Regions from separate parts of the Priestia sp. FSL W8-0524 genome, predicted to be linked through region 3. Evidence: a T-box and tRNA genes for the amino acid it is inferred to sense, from the RefSeq annotation. Region 3 holds a T-box; the other regions hold tRNA genes.
What was found. A T-box is a leader RNA that pairs with one kind of tRNA and senses whether it is charged. The one in region 3 lies ahead of thrS (threonine--tRNA ligase), so its partner is inferred to be a tRNA-Thr.
Positions count from the first base shown of each region.

Region 1: it encodes a tRNA-Thr, which carries the amino acid that the T-box ahead of thrS (threonine--tRNA ligase) is inferred to sense. The anticodon was not compared.
Region 2: it encodes a tRNA-Thr, which carries the amino acid that the T-box ahead of thrS (threonine--tRNA ligase) is inferred to sense. The anticodon was not compared.

Region 1 covers NZ_JBBOUG010000001.1:132,594-136,682, forward strand. Annotated here, with positions in the region: rRNA gene NST66_RS00635 (23S ribosomal RNA) at 1-655, shown strand, start outside; rRNA gene rrf (5S ribosomal RNA) at 767-882, shown strand; tRNA gene NST66_RS00645 (tRNA-Asn) at 892-966, shown strand; tRNA gene NST66_RS00650 (tRNA-Ser) at 970-1,061, shown strand; tRNA gene NST66_RS00655 (tRNA-Glu) at 1,083-1,157, shown strand; tRNA gene NST66_RS00660 (tRNA-Val) at 1,181-1,256, shown strand; tRNA gene NST66_RS00665 (tRNA-Met) at 1,268-1,344, shown strand; tRNA gene NST66_RS00670 (tRNA-Asp) at 1,348-1,423, shown strand; tRNA gene NST66_RS00675 (tRNA-Phe) at 1,439-1,514, shown strand; tRNA gene NST66_RS00680 (tRNA-Thr) at 1,540-1,615, shown strand; tRNA gene NST66_RS00685 (tRNA-Tyr) at 1,626-1,709, shown strand; tRNA gene NST66_RS00690 (tRNA-Trp) at 1,715-1,788, shown strand; tRNA gene NST66_RS00695 (tRNA-His) at 1,819-1,894, shown strand; tRNA gene NST66_RS00700 (tRNA-Gln) at 1,923-1,997, shown strand; tRNA gene NST66_RS00705 (tRNA-Gly) at 2,003-2,077, shown strand; tRNA gene NST66_RS00710 (tRNA-Cys) at 2,115-2,188, shown strand; tRNA gene NST66_RS00715 (tRNA-Leu) at 2,203-2,291, shown strand; tRNA gene NST66_RS00720 (tRNA-Leu) at 2,322-2,403, shown strand; tRNA gene NST66_RS00725 (tRNA-Gly) at 2,476-2,549, shown strand; gene NST66_RS00730 (B3/B4 domain-containing protein) at 2,665-3,330, opposite strand; gene queG (tRNA epoxyqueuosine(34) reductase QueG) at 3,460-4,089, shown strand, end outside.
Region 2 covers NZ_JBBOUG010000001.1:5,088,747-5,092,835, reverse strand. Annotated here, with positions in the region: gene sigW (RNA polymerase sigma factor SigW) at 1-507, opposite strand, end outside; gene NST66_RS26685 (aspartyl-phosphate phosphatase Spo0E family protein) at 671-832, shown strand; gene rocF (arginase) at 916-1,815, opposite strand; tRNA gene NST66_RS26675 (tRNA-Ala) at 1,979-2,054, opposite strand; tRNA gene NST66_RS26670 (tRNA-Gly) at 2,077-2,151, opposite strand; tRNA gene NST66_RS26665 (tRNA-Lys) at 2,161-2,233, opposite strand; tRNA gene NST66_RS26660 (tRNA-Gln) at 2,238-2,312, opposite strand; tRNA gene NST66_RS26655 (tRNA-Tyr) at 2,320-2,403, opposite strand; tRNA gene NST66_RS26650 (tRNA-Thr) at 2,412-2,487, opposite strand; tRNA gene NST66_RS26645 (tRNA-Val) at 2,492-2,567, opposite strand; tRNA gene NST66_RS26640 (tRNA-Glu) at 2,591-2,665, opposite strand; tRNA gene NST66_RS26635 (tRNA-Asn) at 2,669-2,743, opposite strand; rRNA gene rrf (5S ribosomal RNA) at 2,753-2,868, opposite strand; rRNA gene NST66_RS26625 (23S ribosomal RNA) at 2,978-4,089, opposite strand, start outside.
Region 3 covers NZ_JBBOUG010000001.1:2,100,883-2,104,971, reverse strand. Annotated here, with positions in the region: gene thrS (threonine--tRNA ligase) at 83-1,300, opposite strand; T-box leader at 1,354-1,582, opposite strand; T-box leader at 1,622-1,848, opposite strand; gene NST66_RS10535 (sulfatase-like hydrolase/transferase) at 2,248-3,990, opposite strand.

The DNA.
Region 1 (4,089 bases), 2.0 Mb from region 3:
TGACTGGGGCGGTCGCCTCCTAAAATGTAACGGAGGCGCCCAAAGGTTCCCTCAGAATGGTTGGAAATCATTCGTAGAGTGTAAAGGCACAAGGGAGCTTGACTGCGAGACCTACAAGTCGAGCAGGGACGAAAGTCGGGCTTAGTGATCCGGTGGTTCCGCATGGAAGGGCCATCGCTCAACGGATAAAAGCTACCCCGGGGATAACAGGCTTATCTCCCCCAAGAGTCCACATCGACGGGGAGGTTTGGCACCTCGATGTCGGCTCATCGCATCCTGGGGCTGTAGTCGGTCCCAAGGGTTGGGCTGTTCGCCCATTAAAGCGGTACGCGAGCTGGGTTCAGAACGTCGTGAGACAGTTCGGTCCCTATCCGTCGTGGGCGTAGGAAATTTGAGAGGAGCTGTCCTTAGTACGAGAGGACCGGGATGGACACACCGCTGGTGTACCAGTTGTCTTGCCAAAGGCATCGCTGGGTAGCTATGTGTGGACGGGATAAGTGCTGAAAGCATCTAAGCATGAAGCCCCCCTCAAGATGAGATTTCCCATAGCGCAAGCTAGTAAGATCCCTGAAAGATGATCAGGTTGATAGGTCAGAGGTGGAAGCGTGGCGACATGTGTAGCTGACTGATACTAATCGATCGAGGACTTAACCAAACTTTTAAAAGCGTAAGCTTTACTCAGCAACCTGTTATCTAGTTTTGAAAGAACAAAACTTTTTCAAAAAAAGTCTTGCTTTCTTTTTTAAATCATGTATAATATAATATGTCTGGTGGCGATAGCGAAGAGGTCACACCCGTTCCCATACCGAACACGGAAGTTAAGCTCTTTAGCGCCAATGGTAGTTGGGACTTTGTCCCTGTGAGAGTAGGACGTTGCCAGGCTGTTATTATTCCACAGTAGCTCAGTGGTAGAGCTATCGGCTGTTAACCGATCGGTCGTAGGTTCGAGTCCTACCTGTGGAGCCATTTGGAGAGCTGTCCGAGTGGCCGAAGGAGCACGATTGGAAATCGTGTAGGCGGTTAACGCTGTCTCAAGGGTTCAAATCCCTTGCTCTCCGCCATTTTTATTTAATTAGCACAGTGGCCCGTTGGTCAAGCGGTTAAGACACCGCCCTTTCACGGCGGTAACACGGGTTCGAATCCCGTACGGGTCACCATTTATTTTTATCTACATAATAGTGGAGGATTAGCTCAGCTGGGAGAGCACCTGCCTTACAAGCAGGGGGTCGGCGGTTCGATCCCGTCATCCTCCACCATATATTATCATCGCGGGGTGGAGCAGTTCGGTAGCTCGTCGGGCTCATAACCCGAAGGTCGCAGGTTCAAATCCTGTCCCCGCAACCAAGTGGTCCCGTGGTGTAGCGGTTAACATGCCTGCCTGTCACGCAGGAGATCGCGGGTTCGATTCCCGTCGGGACCGCCATTTTGAATTTAATAAGGCTCGGTAGCTCAGTTGGTAGAGCAAAGGACTGAAAATCCTTGTGTCGGCGGTTCGATTCCGTCCCGAGCCACCATTTTAAAAACATTTGTTTTTAAAATGCCGGTGTAGCTCAACTGGTAGAGCAACTGACTTGTAATCAGTAGGTTGGGGGTTCAAGTCCTCTTGCCGGCACCACAGTTATTGTGGAGGGGTAGCGAAGTGGCTAAACGCGGCGGACTGTAAATCCGCTCCTTCGGGTTCGGCAGTTCGAATCTGCCCCCCTCCACCATTTACAGGGGCATAGTTTAAAGGTAGAACTACGGTCTCCAAAACCGTCAGTGTGGGTTCGATTCCTACTGCCCCTGCCAATTATAAAATTAACATTGCATATATACGTGGCGATTGTGGCGAAGTGGTTAACGCACCGGATTGTGGTTCCGGCATTCGTGGGTTCGATTCCCATCAGTCGCCCCATTTATAAACGATATGCATATTCCAATATTGGGCTATCGCCAAGCGGTAAGGCAACGGATTTTGATTCCGTCATGCGTTGGTTCGAATCCAGCTAGCCCAGCCATATTTGCGGAAGTAGTTCAGTGGTAGAACACCACCTTGCCAAGGTGGGGGTCGCGAGTTCGAACCTCGTCTTCCGCTCCAATTTAATTTTAATAAAGTTATTTAGTCTTGAGTAAATGGCGGCATAGCCAAGTGGTAAGGCAGAGGTCTGCAAAACCTTTATCACCGGTTCAAATCCGGTTGCCGCCTCCATTTATTTACAAGCTGCCGGGGTGGTGGAATTGGCAGACACACAGGACTTAAAATCCTGCGGTAGGTGACTACCGTGCCGGTTCAAGTCCGGCCCTCGGCACCATTTATAATTTTAACTTGCCTTTTTTATTTTGCCGATGTGGCGGAATTGGCAGACGCGCACGACTCAAAATCGTGTTCCTTCGGGAGTGTCGGTTCGACCCCGACCATCGGTACTTTAGCTTTACTTGACAGGATGATTCCTGTTTTTATTTTTACTTATTGGTCGACAAATTTTGATAATATTTGCGGGTGTAGTTTAGTGGTAAAACCTCAGCCTTCCAAGCTGATGTCGTGAGTTCGATTCTCATCACCCGCTCCATACATATTGTTATCACAACGCAGTGTCTCGCTTTCAAAGCTGAGATGTTGCGTTTTTTATTTTTAGCGTAAATATAGCGTCTATCTTGAAAAGATAGACGCTATATTTACGTACATCAGTTAATGACTTGATAGGTTGCTTCGCCGCCGTGAATTTGAATGAACATGTCACTTAAGGATTTAGTTAGTTTATAAGCCTGTTCTTCTGAAAGTGAAGGTTTTAAATAGATGAATTGTACAGCTTGTGTTGTCTTTTCAGTTACGTACGCTCGGTTAGAATCCACATAAGGGCTTCCGAAAGCTCCTAGGGCATCTTTTGAAATGATTTTATTTTCTAAAGAAATGTTACGTTCATTTAGAGCTTCGTAAAACTCTTCTTTTTTACCGATAGTAAATTCAACGTGGCCCTCTAAATTAGAAGAATCATAAATTCCAATTGGTACTTCATATTGCAATGAAAAAAAGTTATTAATGTCCACAGCAGAATTGATAGAAGGAAGGTACGTTTGTTTTCCTATCCGTCGAATTAAAGCTTCTATAGAAGGACGGTATTTACTTGGATCCGTTCCAAACGTTTTGAAAAGCTTTCTCCACTCGCTAACACCTTCAAATTCTGTTACTTTTTTTGACTCAAGGTCAAAATAAATGGATTCTTGAAAAAGGCGCAGACGTCCTTTTAGCATTTGAGGAGAATCGCCAACTTCAATATTTTTATACTGAATGATTCCCATTTTAAAAGAAGGGCAAAGCTGTTTAATAGCGGGTGATAATGTAAAGTTCATTTTTTTGATCCTTTCTATTATAATTAGTATTTGTTCGTTTATAGATACCATCCTATCATTTCATTGAGTGAGAAAACAGTTCAATGCATGAATATATAGAATTTCTTAGAAAGGAGGCTATTACTCACTATGAATGCGTATCAGTTGAAGGAAGAAATTATTTCATACAGCAAAGAGATTGGAATCGATAAGATTGGATTTGCGAGTGCTTCTATGTTTGATGAGTTAAAGAATCGATTGTTAGCACAGCAAGAGTTAGGTTATGCTTCAGGCTTTGAGGAACCTGATATTGAAAAAAGAGTAGATCCCACATTAGTTGTTCCAAAAGCTAGATCCATTATTTCAATTGCACTTGCGTATCCTTCTAAATTAAAGGATGCACCAAAGAGCACAAAGGAAGATCGCCGAGGGATCTTTTGCCGTGCTTCTTGGGGACAAGATTATCATACGGTTTTACGTGATAGGCTTCAAAAGCTTGAAGCTTTCATAAAAGAAAAAGTACCTGCAGCTATCCTTCAATCGATGGTAGATACAGGCGAGCTGTCGGACCGAGCTGTAGCAGAAAGAGCTGGTATTGGCTGGAGCGGTAAGAACTGTGCCATTATCACACCTGAATTCGGTTCCTACGTGTATTTAGGGGAAATGATTACAGATATCCCGTTTCCTCCTGATAAACCGATAGAAGACGGCTGTGGTACTTGTAATAAGTGCGTGGATGTGTGCCCTACCGGTGCGCTTGTAACAGGCGGTCAGCTGAAT
Region 2 (4,089 bases), 3.0 Mb from region 3:
TACCGTACCAAGAGGCAGGTCTAAAATATCGCTGATTTCTTTTAACGACAGCTCATCTATATATTTTAGGACAATGACAGTTCGATATTTCTCAGGTAGCTTTAATATTTCCGACTGAATGAATTCTTGCAATTCTACTTGCTCTAGCTCTTCCTCTGGTAAGGCCTGATCGGCAGCTATTTGAGAGTACATATTTAACCCGTCGGTCCCGGCTACTTCTGCATCTAAATAATAGTCTGGCTTTTTTTTACGAATTCGATCAATACAAAGATTTGTAGCAATTCGATATAGCCAGGTGGAAAACTTTTTACTCGTGTCATAGCTATGAATATTTACATAGGCTCGAATAAACGCTTCTTGTGCAGCGTCTTGCGCTTCTTCCCGGTTTCCTAGCATTCGATAACATAGATGAAAAAGTTTATCCTTGTGATATTCTACTATGTCAGCAAACGCATCCTGGTCACCTTTTTTTACTTTTTTTATTTTTCTTTTTAATAATAAATCCATGTAACGGTTACCTCCGCCCATTGCGGGATAGTATATATACGTGTACTTTATCATAAAGTTTCACTTATGCTTAATTATTTTAACAAAATTTGTCAAATACGTTTAAAAAGATCGTACGTAGGTTATGTAATTAGTATAGATGAAAAGAAGAGGAGTGGAAAGCTTGACTCATACAAAAGAAAACCTTTTGAATCAAATTGAAGAATGTAGAAATAACATGGTCACTCTTGCAGCAGAAAATCCTTTATCATCACTAACAGTGGTGAGAGTAAGCTCAGAGCTAGATGGTCTATTAAATGAATATGAAAAGTTTTTCTCTATATAAAGAAGCTCTAGAATCTGAACTAAGAGCTTCTTTTTTTTTACCTTCACATATGTTTCATGTACCTTTTGGTAGGCAATAATGTTTTATACTAATTTTTCTCCTAAAAGTGAGCCCATTAATGCAACAGCTACGGTAGCTGTTTTATTCCGCTCATCTAAAATAGGATTCACTTCCACAAACTCGGCAGAAGTGATTAGCTGAGATTCTGCCAACATCTCCATAGCTAAATGACTTTCTCTGTAGCTTATTCCACCGATAACTGGCGTTCCTACTCCAGGTGCATCATGTGGATCCAGTCCATCTAAATCGAGTGATAGATGAACGCCATCTGTTTTATCACGCAAATATAAAATTGTTTCTTCCATTACTTTTGTCATACCCATTCGATCTATCTCATGCATCGTATACACTTTAATTCCTTTTTCCTTTATTAGCTCTTTTTCTCCTTCATCTAAAGAACGGGCTCCGATAATCACAATATTCTCGGGCTTGACTTTAGGGGCATAGCCACCAATTCGAGTCAATGCTTCGTCTCCTATACCTATACTTGCCGCCAATGGCATACCGTGAATATTTCCGGAAGGAGACGTATCTGCTGTATTTAAATCTCCGTGTGCATCATACCAAATTACGCCCAAATTTTTATAATGACGACTTACTCCTGCTAGTGTTCCGATAGCGATGCTGTGATCTCCCCCTAGCACTAAAGGAAACCTTTTATTTGTAATAACATCACTTACGGTCTGAGCAAGTCTTTCGCTAGCATCCGCTACAGCTTTTAAATTCTTTAAGTTTGTATTTTCATCACTATGTACTCGTTCAGCTAAGGCAATTTCAATATTCCCTTTATCTTCTACACTATATCCAATATTCTCGATGCGTTCCATAACACCTGCATATCGTATCGCACTTGGCCCCATATCGACCCCTCGGCGAGTTTGACCTAAATCCATTGGTACTCCAATAATTGAAAGCTTATTCATAATATGTCCCCCCATCACAAATGTTGCTACTCTCTTATTGTAACGGCTAAATGAGCGATGGCTCAACTCGACACTTTTTTGAATATATATACAATTCTAATTTGTAGAAACTACACAAAAAAACCTTTAAGCAAATTGCTTAAAGGTTGTACGTTTATATGTATGGTGGAGCCTAGCGGGATCGAACCGCTGACCTCCTGCGTGCAAGGCAGGCGCTCTCCCAGCTGAGCTAAGGCCCCAATATGTTTTTTTATATAGAAATGGAGCGGAAGACGAGGTTCGAACTCGCGACCCCCACCTTGGCAAGGTGGTGTTCTACCACTGAACTACTTCCGCTTATTAAAATGAGCCATGAAGGACTCGAACCTTCGACCCTCTGATTAAAAGTCAGATGCTCTACCAACTGAGCTAATGGCTCTCTATGGCTGGGCTAGCTGGATTCGAACCAACGCATGACGGAATCAAAATCCGTTGCCTTACCGCTTGGCGATAGCCCAATAAAAATGGTGGAGGGGGGCAGATTCGAACTGCCGAACCCGAAGGAGCGGATTTACAGTCCGCCGCGTTTAGCCACTTCGCTACCCCTCCGATATAAATGGTGCCGGCAAGAGGACTTGAACCCCCAACCTACTGATTACAAGTCAGTTGCTCTACCAGTTGAGCTACACCGGCACGGTGGTGGAGGATGACGGGATCGAACCGCCGACCCCCTGCTTGTAAGGCAGGTGCTCTCCCAGCTGAGCTAATCCTCCACTATTATGTAGATAAAAATAAATGGTGACCCGTACGGGATTCGAACCCGTGTTACCGCCGTGAAAGGGCGGTGTCTTAACCGCTTGACCAACGGGCCAGTTGGCTCCACAGGTAGGACTCGAACCTACGACCGATCGGTTAACAGCCGATAGCTCTACCACTGAGCTACTGTGGAATAATAATAGCCTGGCAACGTCCTACTCTCACAGGGACAAAGTCCCAACTACCATCGGCGCTAAAGAGCTTAACTTCCGTGTTCGGTATGGGAACGGGTGTGACCTCTTCGCTATCGCCACCAGACAAATTATATTATACATGATTTGATAAAGAAAGCAAGACTTTTTTGAAAAAGTTTTGTTCTCTCAAAACTAGGTAACAGGTTGCTGAGTAAAGCTTACGCTTTTAAAGTTTGGTTAAGTCCTCGATCGATTAGTATCAGTCAGCTACACATGTCGCCACGCTTCCACCTCTGACCTATCAACCTGATCATCTTTCAGGGATCTTACTAGCTTGCGCTATGGGAAATCTCATCTTGAGGGGGGCTTCATGCTTAGATGCTTTCAGCACTTATCCCGTCCACACATAGCTACCCAGCGATGCCTTTGGCAAGACAACTGGTACACCAGCGGTGTGTCCATCCCGGTCCTCTCGTACTAAGGACAGCTCCTCTCAAATTTCCTACGCCCACGACGGATAGGGACCGAACTGTCTCACGACGTTCTGAACCCAGCTCGCGTACCGCTTTAATGGGCGAACAGCCCAACCCTTGGGACCGACTACAGCCCCAGGATGCGATGAGCCGACATCGAGGTGCCAAACCTCCCCGTCGATGTGGACTCTTGGGGGAGATAAGCCTGTTATCCCCGGGGTAGCTTTTATCCGTTGAGCGATGGCCCTTCCATGCGGAACCACCGGATCACTAAGCCCGACTTTCGTCCCTGCTCGACTTGTAGGTCTCGCAGTCAAGCTCCCTTGTGCCTTTACACTCTACGAATGATTTCCAACCATTCTGAGGGAACCTTTGGGCGCCTCCGTTACATTTTAGGAGGCGACCGCCCCAGTCAAACTGCCCACCTGACACTGTCTCCCGGCCCGATCAGGGCCGCGGGTTAGAATTTCAATACAGCCAGGGTAGTATCCCACCGACGCCTCCACCGAAGCTAGCGCTCCGGCTTCTCAGGCTCCTACCTATCCTGTACAAGCTGTACCAAAATTCAATATCAGGCTACAGTAAAGCTCCACGGGGTCTTTCCGTCCTGTCGCGGGTAACCTGCATCTTCACAGGTACTATAATTTCACCGAGTCTCTCGTTGAGACAGTGCCCAGATCGTTACGCCTTTCGTGCGGGTCGGAACTTACCCGACAAGGAATTTCGCTACCTTAGGACCGTTATAGTTACGGCCGCCGTTTACTGGGGCTTCGATTCAGAGCTTCTCCCAAAGGATAACCCCTCCTCTTAACCTTCCAGCACCGGGCAGGCGTCAGCCCCTATACTTCGCCTTGCGGCTTCGCAGAGACCTG
Region 3 (4,089 bases):
TCATTTTGGTGTAAGACAAGATGAAGGGAATCACTATCCGACTTAAAAAATCGGATTTTTCTATTTAGCAAGGTAAATGGCCTCAATAAACTCTGTTTGAATCCATTTCTTTATTCAAGTGTACAGCTGCCTCTTCAACACTTACTGTTCCAATGTTTTTCTTCCCGTGCTTTCGAATAGCAAGCGATTTATTTTCTACTTCTTTATCTCCTATTACGGCCATATAAGGAACTTTGAGCATTTCGGCTTCTCTAATTTTCAGACCTATTTTTTCAATACGATCATCCACTTCAACACGATACCCTTGTGACTCCAGCTCGTGTTTCACCTTGTACGCATATTCCACATGCGGCGGTGCAATAGGCAAAAGCTTAAATTGAACTGGAGCTAACCAAAGAGGAAATTGACCTTCATAATGTTCAATCAAGATGGCCATAAAACGTTCAACGGAACCGTATATAGCGCGGTGAATCATTACAGGACGATGCGGTTTATTGTCTTCTCCAATATACATACAGTCAAACTTCTCTGGCATTAAGAAATCAAGCTGAACTGTTCCGCACTGCCAGCTGCGGCCTAAGGAGTCTAAAATATGAAAATCGATTTTCGGCCCGTAAAAAGCCCCGTCTCCTTCATTCACCTGGTAGTCTAATCCTTTTTCATTTAGCACAGATTGAAGCGACTTTTCCGCTTGATTCCATGTTTCAATATCTCCCATAAATTTTTCAGGACGTGTGGATAGTTCCACTTTGTAATCAAAGCCAAAATGTGAATAAAAGTCATGGATAAACGCTAGAATGCGGCTAATCTCAGCTTCAATCTGATTAAGTTCTACGAATAAATGCGCATCGTCCTGTGTGAATGACCGGACTCTTAGCAGTCCGTTTAAAGAGCCCGAAAGCTCGTGACGGTGAACCAATCCAAGTTCTGCGTATCGAATCGGAAGTTCTCGATAGCTTCTTCGCTTGCTGTTAAACAATAAAATGGCTCCCGGACAATTCATCGGTTTAATCGCATAGTTTTGTTTGTCAACATTTGAAAAATACATATTTTCATGATAGTGTTCCCAATGCCCTGATTGTTCCCATAGCTCCTGTTTCATCATGATGGGAGTTTTTATCTCTTGATAGCCTGCTTTGTAATGCTTTTGTTTCCAGTAGTTTTCTAACTCATTTCGAACAATCATTCCGTTAGGTAAGAAAAACGGCATACCAGGAGCTTCTTCCATCGACATAAACAGCTCCAGTTCTTGACCTAATTTTTGATGATTTCGTTTTTCTGCTTCCATTTGTTTTGACATGTTCATTCCTCCAATATGTTTTTATTCAACAAAAAAACCGCACTCATCCCTAGTAAAGGGACGAATGCGGCCGTGGTACCACCCTAATTCCGTAAAATACCTGTATGCATTTTACGCTTAAAAAGATAACGGTTTTACCGGTTGCAGTTTCAGTGTATACACATTCCCCGCCGCAGCTCCAAGGTGGTAAATTCATTTCGTTTTCTAAGGGTTCTCAGCCAGTGACCCTACTCTCTGTAAAGAAAATCCAAAAATGATTCATGTCCTTTTCAATGCTTGTATATTCATTTTTTCTACATAAAAAACCGCACTCATCCCTAGTGAAGGGACGAATGCGGTCGTGGTACCACCCTAATTCCGTAAAATACCTGTATGCATTTTACGCTCAAAAAAGATAACGGTTTTACCGATTGCAGTTTCAGTTATGCACATTCCCTGCAATAGCTCTAAGGTGGTAAATTAGATGATTTCTTAAGGGCTCCCAGCCGCTGACCCTATTCTCTGCGAAGAAAACGGCACCTAATTCATGTCCTTTTCATTGCCAAATAATGTTTGTTAGTTGTTAAAAGTGATTATAGTGTATAAATTTTACAGAAGTCAAGAAATAATTTTTATTTTTTAATATTATAGAATTAATTTATGCTTAAATTCCCGAAAAGTTACTTAGGAATATATGGGCTTAAAAAGTTTTTTATTATAATATTAACACCTGCATTTTATTTTGTTTTTACCTTTATTTTGTAAAAATAAAGGCAAAAAAGAAAGATATTACAAGCACTTATTTGCTTTATCTAAGTATTATTAACGAATTAAAATCCAGTACTGCTCAAATCAGAATAAGTAACATAGCACGAGTATCATCAGTTTTTTTATTTATATACTAAAATATTAAATATACCTTTTTCTACTTACACCAATATTAGGCTTGAACTCGTCGAAACTATTTTTTATCTATCTTTAGACGGAAGCCCCTGGTACATGCTTCCACTTTGCGGAAAAATCCGTTTTTTCCTGAGTTGTTCTTTAAGAATAACATCAAGCTGCCGCTGAATTTTCCTTGTTTCATTTGTTGAAAAATACGGGTAAGCCAAATTTACTGTTTCTAACGGATCCTTGGTCAAATTGTACATTTCAATTTGATCCGGAACCGATGTTTCTTTAAGGTTAGTAAGATCTACCGGGTAACTTTCATATTGCTCTCGGTGGATGACTTCATCTTTTTCGTTAGGTGCTGACCGAAATTGCGGATTATCATGGTATCGAGCGTATTTCCAGATTTCCTTTCCTGCGGCTGATTGAAACTCCACAATGACCGCTTGAATGTGATTAGGCTGAACGACTGACGGATAGCTTTCTCCTAAAAAATTTGTTTGGTGAAGTCCTTTTGTGGGGTCATCATCCGTCATAAAGAAAATCGGTGCTTTTTCTTGATGGAGCGATGTTTCTCCTCGCAACGTTCCTGAGAGGTCTCGCCCAACAAATGGATGTACTTCCGTATGACTTTTTTGCAATTGCTTTTGAACAGCGGAAACATCGATATTAGCCAAGCTAAGCATTGTCGGGATCAAGTCAACATGACTAGTCAGCAAGTCTGTACGTTGATAACTAGGAAACAAATGCTTGTTATGAATGAGAAGCGGCACGTGAATCGACTCTTCATACATGTTGTACCATTTTTGATGTAGTCCTCCGTGAGCCCCAAGCAAATCACCGTGATCCGACGTGAAAATAATAATGGTATTGTCATAGAACGAAGATTGTTCTATAGTCCGAAGGACTTTCAAAATTTGTTTATCAACATTTTTTTGAAGCTGATAATATAAGCGCCGGTAGAAACTAGAATTTGGCGTCGGCTGCAGCGCTTTTGGGTAGATGTATTTATAGCTGCTTTGAGCGCTAGGCTTCGTTTGTAAAGATTCTCTAATAGTAGGTGGCGGCTCGATGTTCGGAATTGTCTCATCAATAGAAAACTGAAACATAGCAAGGTGTTTGGTGATTGCTCCGAACAGCGCAATGTCATGCGGGTTCACAAACGAAGCTACTATGAGCCAAGGCTGCGCAGTCTTTTGATATTCTAATCGTTGAATAAGCTCTATGATTTCCTCTGCATATATTTCGTCTCGTCCACTCACTCCAATGGCCGCAGATGAACCAGAATTGTGCGGGTTTCTCCCTTCCGGCTCTGGACCAATCCACCCTGAAAAACCAAACTTTTCAAGCTTATTAGCCCGTTGATAGAGGCGCTCTTTTTCTGGATCCGGTATTCCTGTTTGCATCTGGTAGCTAGAAAAAACGTTATGTGTTCCTGGAATTAAGATGTTCTCATCAGAAATATGCCATTTTCCTTTATAAAAGGTTTGATACCCAGCCTGCTTAAAATAATCTCCCATCGTTGGGACGGTATTAGGCTGCAGCCAAAACATATCAGGATCTTGTGACTTCTTTGCGATACCTTGCGTTTGGGTCACTCCGTGCAAGGAAGGGTACTGCCCTGTAAACAATGTAGCTCGACTCGGTGAACAGGCTGTAGAACCGACGTAGTGACGAGTAAACCCCATTCCATGCTGTTTTAAAAATTCATGTGCTTTTAAATGTTTTTTTCGCCACTTTTTTACTTCTTTACTTTCATATACGGGTGGAAATCGTTCTTCGTCCACCATAATCAACAAAAAATTAGGCTGCTCCTTCATGTTTACTCCTCCGCGTGTTTATCAAATGTTCTGTATTGATAAACTATGTAAAAAGTACTTTTTTTAGAAGAACGGAGTACGGTTCATGTCTTTTTATAC